Regions from separate parts of the Streptomyces sp. NPDC016677 genome, predicted to be linked through region 2. Evidence: riboswitches for the same ligand, from Rfam matches in the RefSeq annotation. Region 2 holds a riboswitch; the other holds the start of a gene.
What was found. Region 2 has a riboswitch for cobalamin ahead of ACZ3IG_RS21605 (GHMP family kinase ATP-binding protein). Riboswitches for the same ligand answer to the same signal wherever they lie in the genome.
Positions count from the first base shown of each region.

Region 1: linked by a shared signal. The riboswitch ahead of ACZ3IG_RS06105 (ABC transporter substrate-binding protein) and the one ahead of ACZ3IG_RS21605 (GHMP family kinase ATP-binding protein) in region 2 are both predicted to bind cobalamin.

Region 1 covers NZ_JBVHEO010000002.1:171,704-179,453, forward strand. Annotated here, with positions in the region: gene ACZ3IG_RS06080 (PDR/VanB family oxidoreductase) at 1-215, opposite strand, end outside; gene ACZ3IG_RS06085 (MSMEG_1061 family FMN-dependent PPOX-type flavoprotein) at 370-999, opposite strand; gene ACZ3IG_RS06090 (TetR/AcrR family transcriptional regulator) at 1,127-1,750, shown strand; gene ACZ3IG_RS06095 (ABC transporter ATP-binding protein) at 1,754-2,542, opposite strand; gene ACZ3IG_RS06100 (FecCD family ABC transporter permease) at 2,761-3,777, opposite strand; gene ACZ3IG_RS06105 (ABC transporter substrate-binding protein) at 3,774-4,820, opposite strand; cobalamin riboswitch at 4,875-5,077, opposite strand; gene ACZ3IG_RS06110 (ACP S-malonyltransferase) at 5,072-6,175, opposite strand; gene ACZ3IG_RS06115 (beta-ketoacyl-[acyl-carrier-protein] synthase family protein) at 6,223-7,506, opposite strand; gene ACZ3IG_RS06120 (acyl carrier protein) at 7,503-7,750, opposite strand, start outside.
Region 2 covers NZ_JBVHEO010000007.1:312,389-320,138, reverse strand. Annotated here, with positions in the region: gene ACZ3IG_RS21615 (ATP-grasp domain-containing protein) at 1-720, opposite strand, end outside; gene ACZ3IG_RS21610 (cysteine synthase family protein) at 717-1,739, opposite strand; gene ACZ3IG_RS21605 (GHMP family kinase ATP-binding protein) at 1,736-2,719, opposite strand; cobalamin riboswitch at 2,832-3,062, opposite strand; gene ACZ3IG_RS21600 (ferric reductase-like transmembrane domain-containing protein) at 3,270-4,250, shown strand; gene ACZ3IG_RS21595 (glycoside hydrolase family 6 protein) at 4,850-5,815, opposite strand; gene ACZ3IG_RS21590 (LacI family DNA-binding transcriptional regulator) at 6,020-7,033, shown strand; gene ACZ3IG_RS21585 (glycoside hydrolase family 43 protein) at 7,249-7,750, opposite strand, start outside.

The DNA of each region.
Region 1 (7,750 bases), on a different contig from region 2:
TGGATGTACTCCGATCCGCCCCGGCTGAGCCGGTCGAGGCGCACGGCGATCCGGTAGGCGTCCCGGTCGGCGGGGTCTCCGCACAGCGAGTACTGCCGGGTCAGCCAGTTGGGCAGGGAGACGTCGATGTGGGCGCCCGGCTCCCAGGGGGCGAGCGGGCGGCCTCCGGCGCCCTTGAGGGTGAGGGAGACGACGTCCCCGGTGAGGGGTGCCATGCGGTCGACGACGACGGTCTGCCGGGGCGGTGGGGACGGGGGCTGTGGTGACAGGGGCGATGGGGCCTGGGGTGGAGGGGCTTGGGGTGGTGGGGCTTGGGGTGGTGGTGTCACGGGGTGGTCTCCTTCGGCGAGGGGCGGTGTCCGGACCGGGTCAGTACAGCTCGCGGTAGCCCTCTTCGAGGCGGTTCTCGATGATCTCCGGGTCGATGTCGAGGCCGAGCTGCGCGACGGCGACCTCGCCGGCCGAGGGCATCTCGTCGGCGAGGGCCTGGGTGGCGGGGTCCCACAGGCGGGACCGGATGAGCGCGCGGCCGCAGTGGAAGTACACCTCGTCCACCTCGACCAGGAGGGCCAGCACCGGCCGCCTGGCCTCGGTCTCCATGCGGGCCAGGACGTCGGGCTCGTCGGTGGGCCGGGCGCGGCCGTTGACGCGCAGGGTCTCGCGCATACCGGGGACGAGGAAGAGCAGGCCGATGCCGTCGTTCTCGGCGAGGTTGCGGAAGGAGTCGGCGATCCGGTTGCCGGGGCGGTCGGGGATGGCGAGCGTCCGGTCGTCGAGGACCTTCACGAAGCCGGGGTAGTCGCCCCGGGGCGAGCAGTCGGCGCGGCCCCGGGCGTCGGCCGTGGCCATGGTGAGGAAGGGCGAGTGCGCGATGAACCGGCGAAAGCAGTCGTCGAGGCGGTCGGTCTTCTTCGCCGCGGTCATGGCGTCGGGTTCGCCGAGCCGGGCCCGGACCTCGTCCGGGGGAACGCTCCGGTAAGGGGTGGCGACATGCGTCATGAAGGGTCCTTCCCAGGAGGAGGATCGGCAGCCGTCCTTGACGGCTCCGCCGCAGGTCATGCCACTATTGTGAGCAATTACTCAGGTCGTTCGCCACTCGCTTTCGCGGGCCTGGCCAGGAGGTTCCATGACATCCGGCAAACGCGCCATCGCCCCACGTAAACAGCCCCGTCAGGTCCGCGCCGAGCTGACCCGGCAGCGCATCCTGGACGCGGCTGCTCACATTTTCGAGGAGTACGGCTACGCGGCGGGCACCACCAACCGGATCGCCGAACGGGCGCGGGTCTCGATCGGTTCGCTCTACCAGTACTACCCGAACAAGGACGCGATCCTGGTGGAGTTGGTGACCCGGCACCTGGAAGCCGGGGCGGCCAGTGTCGCCCGCTACCTGGCCGAGGGGCTGCCCGCATCGCTGGAGGACACCCTCCGGGTGTTCGTGCGGGCCGCCATCGAGAACCACGTCGACGATCCGCGGCTGCTGCGCATCATGGCCGAGGAGGCACCGCGGTCGCCGGAGCTGCTGGCGAAGGTGAACGACTACGAGGCAGAACGCTTCCGGCACACCCAGGAGTTGTTCGAGAACCACCCCGAGGTCCGGGTGGCCGACACCGAGGCCGCCGCCCGGCTCGCCGTGACCACGGTGGAGCTGGTGGTCCACAAGGTCTGCTCGGCTCCCGACCCGCTGGGCACCCGGCGTCTGGAGGACGAACTCGTCGCCATGCTCCACCGGTACCTCACCGGCCCGGAGTGAGCGTCAGGCCGGGGCCAGGGGCGGGGACAGCCGGCCGGTGCGGCGCAGGAAGCGGATGACCGGGCGGCCGTGGCCGCCGTCGGTTACCTCGGCGCGGACGCCGTAGACCCGTTCGATCAGGGAGGGGGTCAGGACGTCGCCCGGGGTGCCTTCGGCGACGGCCCGGCCCTCGCCGAGTACGAGGACGCGGTCGCAGTACATCGCCGCGAGGTTGAGGTCGTGCAGGGCGACGACCGTGGTGACGGGCAGGCTCACGACCAGTTCCAGCAGGTCGAGCTGGTGCTGGATGTCGAGGTGGTTGGTGGGTTCGTCCAGCAGCAGTTCGCGCGGTTCCTGCGCGAGGGCGCGGGCTATCTGGGCGCGCTGGCGTTCGCCGCCGGACAGGGTGTGCCAGGACTGGTCCGCCCGGTCGGTGAGGCCGGTGCGGTCGAGGGCGGCCGCGACGGCCCGGCCGTCCGCGGCCGATCCGGCCGCCCAGGGGCGGCGGTGCGGGATGCGGCCGAGGGCGACGACGTCGCGGACGGTCAGTTCGGTCTGGGTGTGGGCGTGCTGTTCGACGGTGGCGATTCGGCGGGCCGCGGTCCGGCGGCCGACGCCGGTCAGGGGCCTGCCGTCGAGGGTGACGACGCCTGCGGCGGGCTGGAGCACGCCCGCGAGCAGTCTGAGCAGAGTGGACTTTCCCGACCCGTTGGGGCCGAGCAGGCCGACCGTCTCGCCCGGGCGGGGGGCGAGGGTGACGCCGTCCACGACGAGCCGGCCGCCCGCGCGCCTGCCCACACGGTCGGCCCGCAGTCCTCCGGCTCCGGGAGCGGCCGTCCCGGAGCCGGCCGGCTCGCGAGTCGTCTCGGGACCGGCCGTCTCATGTGCCGTCCCGAAGCCGGCCGTCTCGCCGGCCGTTTCGGGACCGGCCGTTTCGGCACCGGCCGCTTCGGAACCAGCCGCTTCGGCACCGGCCGCTTCGAGGCCGATCGTCTCGCCGGCCGTCTCGGGGCCGACGGTCTCGGGCTCGTTCACGCCCGCCTCCGGCCCCGGTAGAGGACTGCCACGAAGGCGGGCACGCCGATGAGGGACGTCACCACTCCCACCGGGATCTCCTGCGGGTCGAGGACGGTACGGGCCAGGGTGTCCACCCACACCAGGAACACGGCCCCGGTCAGCACGGTGACCGGCAGCAGCCGGGCGTGGGCGGCGCCGGTCAGCACGCGGGTGGCGTGCGGCAGGACCAGCCCGACGAAGCCGATCGCCCCGGCGCAGCTGACCAGGGCGGCGGTGAGCAGGGCGGTGGCGCAGAGCAGGACGAGGCGGGTACGGGCCACGCGCACACCGAGGCTCGCGGCGGCCTCCTCGCCGAAGGTGAACGCGTCCAGGGTGGCGGAGTGGACCAGGCAGACCACGAGTACGGCGGCCAGCACCCCGGCGCACAGCAGCACCTCGGTCCAGCCGGCGCCGGTGAGCGAACCCAGCAGCCAGAACATCACGCCCCGGGTGGTCTCCGCGTCCGCCGAGGTCAGCACGGTGAACGAGGTGAGCGCGGAGAACAGCTGCATGGCGGCCACCCCGGACAGCACCACCCGGTCGACGCTGCCGCCGAGGCTGTGACTGAGCAGCAGGACCAGCCCGAAGGAGAACAGCGCGCCGAGGAACGCGCCGGCGGACAGCGACACCGCTCCCCCGCCCACGCCGAGCACGATCACGGCGACCGCCCCGGTCGAGGCCCCGGAGGAGACCCCCAGCACGAACGGGTCGGCCAGCGGATTGCGCAGCAGGGACTGCATGACCGCCCCGCACAGCGCGAGGCCGGCGCCGCACACCGCGGCCAGCGTCGTGCGCGGCATGCGCAGGTCCCACACGATGCCGTCGCGCAGCGGCGCGAGGTCGGTCCGGCCCAGCCCGAGGTGGGCGGCGACCGAGGCCCACACATCGGCGGTGGAGATGTCGGCCGGCCCGATGGTCACCGCGACGGCGACCGACACCGCCAGCGCGGCCAGTCCGGCCACGGTGAGCAAGGGGGTCCGTATGCCGGTCACTTGGCGAACCCGAGGTCCCGCAGGCCGGCCGCCACCTTCTCGATGCCCTCCACCGTGCGGATGGACGGGTTCATCGCCTGTCCGCTGAGCAGGACGTACCGCTTCTTCCGCACGGCTGTGAGATTGCGGGTGGCCGGGTTGGTCTCCAGGAACTCGATCTTGGCCTTGGCGGTCTCGGCGGTCTGGGACTCGCGGGTCAGGTCGCCGAGGACGATGACGTCGGGGTCGCGGTCGGCCACGGTCTCCCAGTTGATCTGGGGCCACTCGTCGTGGGTGTCGGAGAAGACGTTCCGCGCGCCGAGGGCGCGGGTGATGGCGCCGGGGGCGCCGCAGCATCCGGCGAGGTAGGGCGACTGGGAGTTGGCGAACCAGTACATGAGGGAGACGTCGGAGACCTGGAGGCCGTCGGTGGCCTCGCGGACCCGCGTCCTGAGCTGCCGCACCAGTCGGTCACCGCGCTCGTCCACACGGAAGGCGTGCGCCAGGTCGCGTATCTCGCCGTACACCGTGTCGAGGGTGAGCGGCGTACCGCGGGAGCCGTCGCCGCCGCTGTCGTTGTCCTTGCCCGCCTCGCAGTCGGACGGGGAGACATAGGTGGGCACGCCCAGTTTCTCGAACTGTTCACGGGTGGCGACACCGCCCGTGCCGAGTGTGGAGACGAACGAGGCGGTGACGAAGTCGGGTCCGGCGTCCAGGACCTTCTCGAAGGAGGGGGCGTTGTCGGCGAGCCGGGGCACCCGGGCGTTCGCCTTCTCCAGGCCCTTCATCACGGGGTCGGTCCAGGTCGCGGTGGCGACCAGGCGGTCCGCGAGCCCGAGGGAGAGGAGGATCTCGGTGCTGCCCTGGTTGAGGGAGACGGCGTGCCGCGGCGCCGACTCCAGGGTGACGCGGTGTCCGCAGTTCTCGATGGTGACCGGCCGGCCGGCGGACGGGGAGCCGTCCGTGGCCGTGTCCTCGCCGTCGGAGGTGCCGCAGGCGGTGAGCAGCAGGACGGAGGTGAGCAGCAAGGCCGCGGAACGGGGGACGGAACGGAACACGGGCATGCCTCGGGTGTCGGGGCTCTGGACGCGGAGCCTGGCCTACGGTCGCCCTCCGCACGGGGTGCGGAGGTGCCAGCAGGTCTTCGGACTCGGGTTCGTCCGGACGAGGCGCCTTCCCAGGACCGTTCCCGCCGTCGCGCGGTTCCCGTCCCAGTGGCGTCAGTGCCCCGCCCGTCCCCCTCACCGCTGCGCGTCAGTTCCGGATTCCCACCGGATTCCCTGACCACCGAGGTGGCGTGACTGGCCTCGGCAGACTACCAAGCACCCCGACCGGGGCGGTGCGGCGGGGCGACGGCGGTGAGACGCCGGCGTATCCGCTCGACGCCGGCGGGGGTGCGCAGCGGCGCGGCGGTGGCACAGCCGGGCAGGCCGGCCTTGACCAGGGCGCTGAGCAGGGCCCGGGGGCCGCTGTCGAGGTAGGTGGTGAAGCCTCCTTGGCGCAGGGCGCGCAGGGTGTGGTGCAGGGCCATGGGTTCGGTGAGGTGGGCGGCGGCCACGGTGCGCAGTTGGGCGGGGGTCCGCGCCCAGTGGCCGGCGGTGGTGTGCACGGCGAGGGCGGGGCGGGCGATCGGCTGGGCCCGCAGCAGACGGCGGAAGGAGCGGTGGACCTCCCCGAGCAGCGGATGGTGGAAGGCGGTGCGGCTGGTCAGCCGGGTCACCCGGTGCCCGTCGTCCAGCAGCGCCCGCTGGAGGCGGGCGAGCTGGCCGTCGGGACCGGCGAGGACCGTCTGGGCGGGCGCGTTGCGGGCGGCGATCCGTACCCGCTCCGTACCGCAGGTACGGATCAGGTCCGCCGCCCGGTCGGCGCCGGCGTCGGTGGCCACCATGCCGGCCGCCGGCAGTCCGGCGGTCCTCAGCAGCCGGTCCCGTACGCACAGCAGTTGGACGCCCTGGCGCACGGTGACGGCCCCGGCGACGGTGAGAGCCGCCAGGTCCCCGACGCTGTGGCCGAGGACCGCGTCGATCCAGGGGCCGGCGAGGTCGAGCAGGACGGTGGCGGCGGCGACCACCGCGGCGTAGGTGGCCAGGTCGAAGCCGAGCGGGTCCGCGCTCAGGAGTTCCTCGGGGCCCGGGGCGTCCGCCTCGGTGAGGAGCCGGCCGACCGGCACGGCGGCGGGGCCGCGGTCCGGCGCGTGCGCGTCCACGGTCGCCAGCACCTCGGCGACCGCGGGCACTTCGCGCAGGTGCCGCAGGGCGCCTGGGAGGTAGGCGCCCTGCCCGGGACACATCAGGACGGTGCGCGGCCGGTCCCCCGCCCGCGCCGGGGGGCCGTCGGCGCTCGCGGAGCGGGGATCGACGGGACTGGCGTCGACAGGGCCGGCATCGACGGGACGGGGGTCCACGGAACGGGGGCTCATGGCGCGGGGGTTGACGGGACGGTGGTCCGTGAGGCGTCGGTGGTGGCTCACGGGACGGTGGTGAAGGCCAGCGCGACGTTGTGCCCGCCGAAACCCATGCTCGTACTGACCGCCGCCAGCGGTCCGGCGGGCAGCGGTTCGGGACGGCGGCCGACCACGTTCAGACCGATCGCCGGGTCCACGCGTTCGAGGCTGCGGGTGGGCGGCGCCGTTCTGTCCCGCAGGGCGAGGACGGTGGTGACGGCCTCGATGGCTCCGGCGGCGCCCAGGGTGTGCCCGAGGGCCGCCTTGGTCGCGCTGACCGCCACGTCGTCCAGCACCTTCCCGAACGCCGTGTGCAGGGCCTGGGCCTCGCTGAGGTCGCCGACGGGCGTGGAGGTGGCGTGCGCGTTGATGTGCCGGACCTCCTCCGGTAAGAGACCGGCGTCGTCGAGGGCGGCGGTCACGGCGGCTGCGCAGCCCGTGCCGCCGGGCGCCGGCTGGGCGACGTGGTGGCTGTCGTTGGTGATGCCCGCCCCGGTCAGGCGGCCGTGCACCCGGGCACCGCGGGCCGCGGCGTGCCCGGCGCTCTCCACCACCAGCATGCCGGCGCCCTCCCCCATCACGAAGCCGTCGCGGTCGGCGTCGAACGGACGGGACGCCCGCTCGGGGTCGTCGCACCGCCGGGACAGGGCGCGCAGCCGGGCGAACCCGGCGAAGACCAGGGGGTGCAGGCCGGCCTCCGCGCCGCCCGCGATCACCACGTCGGCACGGTCCTCCCGGATCAGGGCGAGGGCCTGGGCGAGGGCCTCGGCACCGGACGCGCAGGCGCTGACCGGGGTGTGCACACCGGCCGTGGCGCCGACCATCAGGCCCACCTCGGCGGCGGCGTGGTTGGGCAGCATGACCGGGATGGCCCGGGGGCTGACCCGGCCGGGACCGCCGGCCTCCAGCCTGCGGTTCTGCTCCAGGATGCTGAGGAGCCCGCCCAGCCCCACACCGACGATGACGACGACCCGGGAGCCGCCTCCCGCCAGGGACGTCCCCTCCAGGCCGGCGTCGCGCAGCGCCTCCCGCGCCGCGACCAGGGCGAACTGCGCGGAACGGTCGCAGTGCGCGGCCTTGGCGGGCGACAGCTCCGAGCCGGGGTCCACGGCGGCGGGCGCCGCCGGATACACCTGGGGCGGGCCGTCCGGGGCACCGAGGTCGAGGCTCTCGACCCCGCAGGCGCCGTCCAGCAGGGCCGCCCAGGTGGACGGGACGTCACCGCCCAGGGCCGTGGTCATGCCCAGCCCCGTGACGACGGCGGCGGTCTCGTCACGGGCCCGCGCGGCCCGGTCCCGTGGGCTCACGCGGCGCCACCGGCCGGAGCGGGGGCCACGGAGAGAAGATGGTCGACGATCTCGCGGACCGTGGTCAGTCCCGCCGCGTCGTCCACCGGGACCTGGACCTGCCAGCGGTCCTCGATCGCGGCGATCAGTTCCAGCAGGGCCAGCGAGTCGACACCGAGGTCGTCCTTCAGGTCGCTGTCGAGGCCGACTTCCTCGACGGACACGTCCTCGACGGTGGCGGCCAGCAGTTCACGCAGTTCGTCGA
Region 2 (7,750 bases):
CCGCTGCGGGTCCGGGAAGGCCACGGGGAAGGCGGTGATCTCCTCCCGGAAGCGCGGCTCCGGCGACATGAGGCGACTGGAGACACCGAGCAGTCTGGTGCGGCCGGCCCAGGTGAGCGTCTCGGCGCTGTACACCGGGCCGCTGAAACAGGGCTCGGCGAACAACCGCCCCTTCAGGTCCCGGCCGGACGCCTCCGCCAGCGCCGCGTCGAGTTCTCCCTCGTCCCGGACCAGCCACACGTTCTGGCTCCCGGTGCCCGCGGTGTCCTTGAGCACGAGCGGCAGCCCCGCCTCCTTGAGCAGCAGCCCGCGTGCCTCGCGGTCCGGGCCGGCGTTCTCGACGGCCCTGCCGCGGGTGAGGCCCGCGTCGTGCAGCCTGTTGCGTACGGCGGCCTTGTCCCGGGTCAGTCGCAGGACGGCCGGGTCGAGACCGGGCAGGCCGAGTCGTTCGGCGAGGGCGGCGCCGGTGAGGGTCCAGGTGTCGGTGGAACTGATCAGACCGCGCAGCGCCGGGACGCGCCGGAGCAGATCGGCGGACCGCTCCATGTCGAAGGTGTCGGTCACGACGACGTCGAGGGCGCCGGCGGGCAGCCGGCCCAGTTCGTAGGCGTAGTAGGCGGGGTCCCGGGTCAGCAGCAGCAGGCGCTCGCCGAGCCGGCCGGCGGCGCGGACCAGATGACCGAGGCCGAAGGTCAGCGACTCCAGGCAGGCCACGGTCATACGGCACTCTCCTGCCGGCCCGCCGGGCAGGCCGCGCGCCGCCACGTCATCCTCGACCAGGGCATGGTCATCTGCTCCGGGCCGCGGACCTCGACGGGCTTCAACGCGGCCGGATCGAGGGCCTCGGCGTGCCGGGCGAACACGCGCTCCACGTAGCGGTGTCCGGTGTCGGCCCCTATCACCAGGTGCAGTCGGTCGGGGTGGCGGCGGGCCTCGTACGTCGCCGTCAGATAGCCGGCACCGGTGGACAGCCCGGCGAACACCGCGTGTTCGCGCAGCAGGGCGACGGCGCCGGCCATGGCGTGGGTGAAGTCCAGCCAGTGCACGGTGTCGTAGAGATGGTGGCGGACGTTGTCGAAGACGATCGACGAGCCGATGCCGGCGATGATCGCCTCGGGATCGTGATGGTCCTGGCTGCCGAAGGTGACGCTGCCGAAGGGCTGGACGCCGACCAGACGCACCGAGGGGTCCGCGACACGCAGCCGTTCCACGACGCCGCCGGTCGAGGCTCCGGACCCCACCCCGCCGACGACGGTCAGCGGTACGGCCGGGAACTCCGCCGCGATCCGGTCGGCGACCTCCTGGTAGCCGAGGTAGTGGACGTCGTCGTGGTACTGGCGCATCCAGTGGTGCCCGGGACGCTCGGCGAGTATCTCCCGCACCCGTCGCACCCTCAGTTCCTGGTCGAGTGCGAGGTCGCGCGACGGTCTCACCCGTTCCACCGTGGCGCCGAGGATCTCCAACTGGGCCAGGGTGGTGGTGTCGACGGTGGTGGACGCGACGATGTGACACCGCATGCCGTACCGGTGACACGCCAGGGCGAGGGCGTAGGCGTAGATGCCACTGGAGCTGTCGATCAGGGTCTGGCCCGGACGGACCGTGCCCCGCTCCAGCAGATGACGGACGGCGGCCAGAGCCGAGTAGATCTTCATCGACTCGAACCGCAGCAGGACCAGGCCGTCGGTGAGCCGGACCAGGTCCGGGACTTTCAGAGCGTCGGCGATGTGGGGGTGGATCACCCGTAGCCTCCTTGGGCGAAGGTGCACTGGTGGCCGAGCGAGTGGAAGAACGCGGAGAGTTCGGACTTGACCTCGGCTCGTGGGCGTGCGGCGAAGAGATAGCCGGCCAGGCAGCCGGTGTGGGCGACGAAGACGCCGTCGGCGCCGAACCGCTCACGGTGGGCTCGCAGGCTGCTGAAGGTCGTCTTGGGCAGCACCTCCTGGGACAGCGCGGCGCTGGTCGTCGCGGCACGGGCGACGGCGGCCGGGTCACCCGAGCCGAAACCCTTCAGCAGATCGGTCAGACACCGCTGGTATTCCTCGCCGCGGCGCCGGTAGTGGTCCAGCAGCAGGGGAGTGACGGCGGCGGTGTCCACCGTGCCGGGTTCCATGACGTAGGCGGTGTGGAAGCCGAGGTCCGGGCCCAGTCGCCGCACCACCCGGTGCCGGCCGCTGAGGTACAGGGCGAACTCGTCGAGGAAGACGCTGTCGGCGCGCTCGATGTCCGCCAGGACGCCGAGGACCACGTCCTTGTCGTACGGCAGGGAGAAGACGCGGAACAGGCAGCGCAGCGTCGCCACGATGTCCGCCGTGGAACTGGCCATTCCCACGCCCACCGGCAGTTCGGAATGGGTGCGCCAGTCGCCGGGCGGCAAGGTGAGACCGTAGTGCTCCAGGAAGAGGCGCGCCGCTGTCGCCGACTTCTCACCCAGTGCCGGCGGACCCGGTGAGCCGGCCGTCGTCCTCGGTGTGAAGTACACCCAGGAGTGGCGGTCCACGGGAAAGGACACCACCGCGATCTCGGGATCGGTGCCCGCTCGCAGCGGGCCCTGGTACAGCTCGCCCAGGGTGCCGTGGCAGACACCGGAGACCGTGCCGCCGGACAGGCCCGGTTCCTGGAGGACGCCCGCGACGGGTCCGAGTACCGTCGGTCCCGGTCCGTCGGCCGGCACGTCGACGAAGGACCGGTACGGCCGACATGGATCGGCTGGCTCCCGCACACCGTCCTCCTCCGTACCGGGTCTTGCACACCGACAGGGAAGGAGACGGGGCCACACGCACGACCGACCGTACCGCCGACCCGGTCCACGAGGTCACGTGCACAGCCCGCTCGGGAAGCGGGCGCAGTGGCAGGTCTTCGGACTCGCGGGCACGTCCGCCGACAGGGCGGACACCTACCGGCCGTCTCTTCCCCGGCCATGACGCCGGCCCAGTGACATCGACGGCTTTCGTTCCCGCTCACCGCTGCGGGACAGCCCCGGATTCGCACCGGGTTCCCTCTTGCGTCGCGCCACCGGGCGTCCGGGCGGACGGGAGGCGCGAACCGACTGCGTGCATCAGCGTAAGGGCGCCCGTACTTCTGGGACAGTGGGAGTTCTGCGGTTGTCTTGAATGTGGAGGGAAGGCGGAACCCGGCGTATCCCTGCGCAGTTGTCGGGGGCGGCTCTGGCCGGATAACGCCTCTGGGGATCGCTGTCTCATCAGCCAGACTCGTTGTCTCACGACACATGCACACCGCTGCCGCGGTGGCCGGTGCCCGGGAGGCCCCTGATGACGTCAGACGTGAGGCCGGACGAGGACGGGGCGGCAGCCCCGCGCGGACGGCGACGGCCCCCCGGCGACCGCGTCGTGCTCCGCGCCGATCTGCGGTCCGCCCTGCCCGACGCCGCCGCGGCGGTGGTGGTCACGGCGCTCGTGTTCGCGCTCCTGTGGACGCGTATGGAATCGGGTGCTTCGGACACGGTCGCGGTCATGCCGTTCATGGACGACGCCGGCACCTACTGGATGTACTTGCTCAGCCAGGCTTTCGGCTGGTCGGGACTGCTGTGGGCCTGGGGCACGGTCATGCTCGGCCTGCTGCTGTCGGGACCACGGCCCACCCGGTTGCCGGTCTCCCGGCAGGTACTGGAGCGCTGGCACCGCACCACGAGCCTGACGACGACGGCGCTGATGTTCGCACACGCGCTGATGTTCGCGGCGGAACTCGTGCGCTACGAGACGAAGGTGGACTGGGCGGAGCGGCTGTGGGTGGCCTTCGCGGACACCTTCGTACCCGGCTGGTACGACTCCGGAACCGGCCGGACCGCCATCCCGATCGGCCAGGGGGCCCTGTACCTGGCGATCCCGCTCGGGCTGCTGTTCTACGTCCGGCACCGCATCGGAGCGAACACCTGGCGACGGCTGCACCGGTTCGTGATCGTCGTCTACGTGCTGAGCGTGTGGCACACCCTGCTGTACGGAACCAACGTCTGGTACGGGGAGTGGCCCCGCACCGTCCTGTGGCTGCTGCAAATCCCGGTCGCGGTACTGCTGTTGCTCCGCCTGCTGCGGCCCGCCCGGCGGGCCGAACGGCTGGGTGCACCCGGCGGGGGCGCGGCCCGGCCGGGCTGGTGGGTGCGGGTGGCGGGACGGGTCGCGGTCGGGGCCGTCGTCGTCGGACTGGTCGTCGTGGTGGTGTCCGGCCGCGACGGCGGACGGGACCGTCCGACCGATCCGCCCGCGACGGCCCCCCACACCCAGGAGACGGACTGACTGCCGACACCGGGCGGGCCGGACGGACGGCGCATGACACCCTGACCGGAACAGCGAACGGCCCGTGCCGTGCCGCGGCACCGGTACGCGTCCCCGACTGCCTCGGCGTCCGCGAAGACGCCGACGGCCGTGGGAGCGGGAGTCGTACACGGCGGGCGGTGAAGCCGGCGCCGGCGGCTGGTCGCGCAGCGGTACGGGGCAGCGTGACCTTCCCGAAGGCGGAGCGCTTCGCCCGGCGTGGGGCGGTGATCGCCTGGGAGGCTCGGGCGGAGGCGGCGGACGACTCGGCGGCGCGACCGGGTCGCGTGCGCGCACCCGCAGCAGCGGGTGCGCGCACGGCGGCACCGCCCTCCCGGGCAGCTCCTGGCGCGGGACCGGGTCGCACTGGCCGGCATCGTTCACGTCCTGCGGCGCAGGGCGTGGCCTGGCGCGACGTGCCGAGAGAAGCGGTGGCCCGGCCCGGGGTGACGGCCTGGCGCCGACTGCGGGACTGGGCCGTGGCCGGAGTCGGCCGCGCCCGCGTTCAGCTGAGATGGCCGGGGGAGTGCCCGCCGCCCCGGCGGGCCGCCGGTCGCCTCCCGGGTGGTGGGAGTGCTGGATCAGTAGCCGTAGATCATCTTGTAGGCGACCTCGGGGAGGAACTGGCCGGCCGTGGAGCCGGTCCCGACACCGCAGTTGCCGTCGGACTCGCCCGGGGTCTTGATCCACAGGAGCATCTCGGCGCCTCCGCCCGTCTGGGTGGGCGTGCCGATGCGGCGGCCGGAGGGGTTGCACCACTGGCCGTTGGAGCCGTTGCCGTTGCGGCTGGTGTCCACGACGAACGGCTTGGTGTAGCCGTAGCGGGCGGCCAGTTCGTTGTTGACGGCGTTGCCGTAGGCGGTGTTCTCGGCGGTGGTGACGTAGTTGGAGACGTTGAGCGAGAAGCCGTGGGCCTGTCGGAGGCCGGCTTCGTGGAGGCGTCGGGCCATGGTCGCCGCGTCGGCCCAGCGCGGGTTGCCGGCGTCCATGTAGACCCAGGTGTTGGGGGCCTGGCGGTTGAACTCGGCGAGGGCACCGGTGAGCATGGCCTCGCGTTCGTCGATCTGGGCCTGGGTCATGCAGCCGTAGTCCCCGAGGGAGTCGGGTTCGAGGATGACGACGGCCGGGTGGGCCGCGATGCCTCCGGCGAACTGAGCGATCCAGTTGGCGTAGGCGGACGGCGAGGCGGCTCCGCCGGCGGAGTGCCCGCCGCAGTAGTCACGGTGGTAGATGTTGTAGGCGACGAGGATGGGCAGCTTGTCCCTGGAGTCCGCCGCTCCGGCGTAGGCACCTGTCGCGGTGCCTATGGTGCCGCTCCAGGAGCCGAACCAGCGGGCCATCGGTGTGTTGGCGATGGAGGCGTTGATCGCGGCGGCCCGGCCGTCGCCGGGGTTGGCGGCCGCCCACCGCCTCGCGCTCGAGTCGGGGTCCACGTAGAACCCGTTGGTCATGGTGGTGGGGTCCGCCGCGTGGGCGGAGGGTGCGGCGGCGAACGCCAGAGGCAGAGCACAGAGCGCTGCCATCAGGGTGCGGAGTCTGCGGCTCAAGACAGTACCTCGGTTTCGGAGGACGCTTTGGGAGCGCTCCCACTGGAAGCGGTCCCAATCGTCGGGGCGGGTGCGCAAGCTGTCAACGGTCCCCGCGGCATGGGACGTTCACAGGGCTCGCGGGCCCTGTGAGGCCACTGAGCTGGAAGCGGTCCCATCTCTCGCGGTCCTGCGCGCTCCGCGCCTGTGAAAGACTCACGGGTCATGGCAGAAGCAGCGCCGCGTCGGCGTCCGACGCTCGACGAGGTGGCCGAATGCGCCGGTGTTTCCCGCTCCGTGGCCTCCCGTGCCCTCAACAACGCCCCGCACGTCAGCCGCACCAAGCGCGAGGCTGTCGAACGGGCCGTGCGGCAACTCGGTTACGTACCCAATCCGACCGCCCGCGCGCTGGCCACTCGTCAGACGGGAGCGGCCGCCCTGGTCGTCTCGGGGGAGGACCCGTCGATCTTCGCCGATCCGTTCTTCGCCCGGGTGATCGTGGGGGCGTCGGCCGCCCTGGACGAGGCGGACCTGCATCTGATGTTGTGCCTGGCCGCTTCCGACCGGGGCCGCAAGCGGGTCGGGGAACTCCTGCGGGCCGGTGGCGCGGACGGTGTGATGCTGATGGCGCTGCGCGAGGACGATCCACTGATCCGGATGGCCGACGAGGCGCAGATGCCCGTCGTGTTCGGCGGGCGCCCGGTCGGTCCGGCTCCCCGGTGGTACGTGGACGTGGACAACGTCGGCGGAGCGCGCGAGGCGACCGAGCATCTGGTCTCCCTCGGCCGGAGGCGCGTGGCCGTGATCTGCGGGCGGCTGGACACCGAGGCCGGGCGTGCCCGGTACCGCGGGTACCGGGACGCCATGCTGGGCGCCGGTCTCGATCCGTTCCCGCCGCTGGAGGGGGACTTCACCGAGCCCAGCGGAGCCGCCGCCATGGCCGCGCTGCTGGCGCGACACCCCGATGTGGACGGAGTGTTCGCCGCCAACGACAACATGGCGGTGGGGGCGTTGCGCACCGTGTGGGAGGCCGGCCGACGGGTCCCCGCCGACGTCGCCGTGGTCGGCTTCGACGACCTGGCGGTCGCCCAGGTCGCCGATCCGCCGCTCACCACGGTCCATCAGCCCGTGGAGGCTCTCGGACGGGAGATGGCGCGCATGCTCGTCGCGCTCGTCGACGGGCAGGAGCCCACCCCGCTGGTCCTCCCCACTCGCTTGGCCGTCCGGGCCAGCGCCTGACTCCTCACTGTCCGGGCGGGGCGGGCCCGGGTCCGGACGGGTTGCTCTCGGACGTGGCGCGGGGCGCCCGGGGAGCCGGCCGGGTGGTCGGGATCCAGCAGCCTGAAGCGGCGACCGCCGTCAGCTTCGATGGCTTGGGCACTGGTTGCGGCCTGCTCCCTCTTTCTGGGTGATGCCGGTCGCGGTGCCGGGTCCATCGCGGTCGATGGATCGGTTCAGGGTGTGGACACCTCGAACCGCGTGACGCGGACCGCGCCGCCGAGGGCGTGAGTGGCGTGGTTGAAGAGGGCGAACCGGTAGCCCATGAAGAACCGCCAGTCGTTGCCCATGGAGAAGGCGGGTCCGAGACGGGTGAACGTGATCCCGTCGGTGCTGTAGGAGAAGGTCCCGGGGCGCGGTGCGCCAGGGCGGATGTCCGCGTTCGCGCGCAGCCAGACGCGGCCGCCGGAGACGGTCGCGCTCGCGGTCTCGGTGCCGGTGCCGGTGGTGTTCCAGTTGCCGTCCATGGTCAGCCCGGTGACCATCACCACCCGGGTCGTACCTCCGTCGCGCTTGAGGCCGATCCAGGCGGAGGAGTCACGCAGCAGCGCGAGCCCGGCCCGGTCACCGTCCCGCATCGCGGAGTGGTCGAGCTGGACCGTGGCGGTGGAGGTGGGACCCTGGACGCGGTGGGTGAGGGTGTTGCGGGCCCAGTAGAGGTCGTCGGTGACGGTCGCG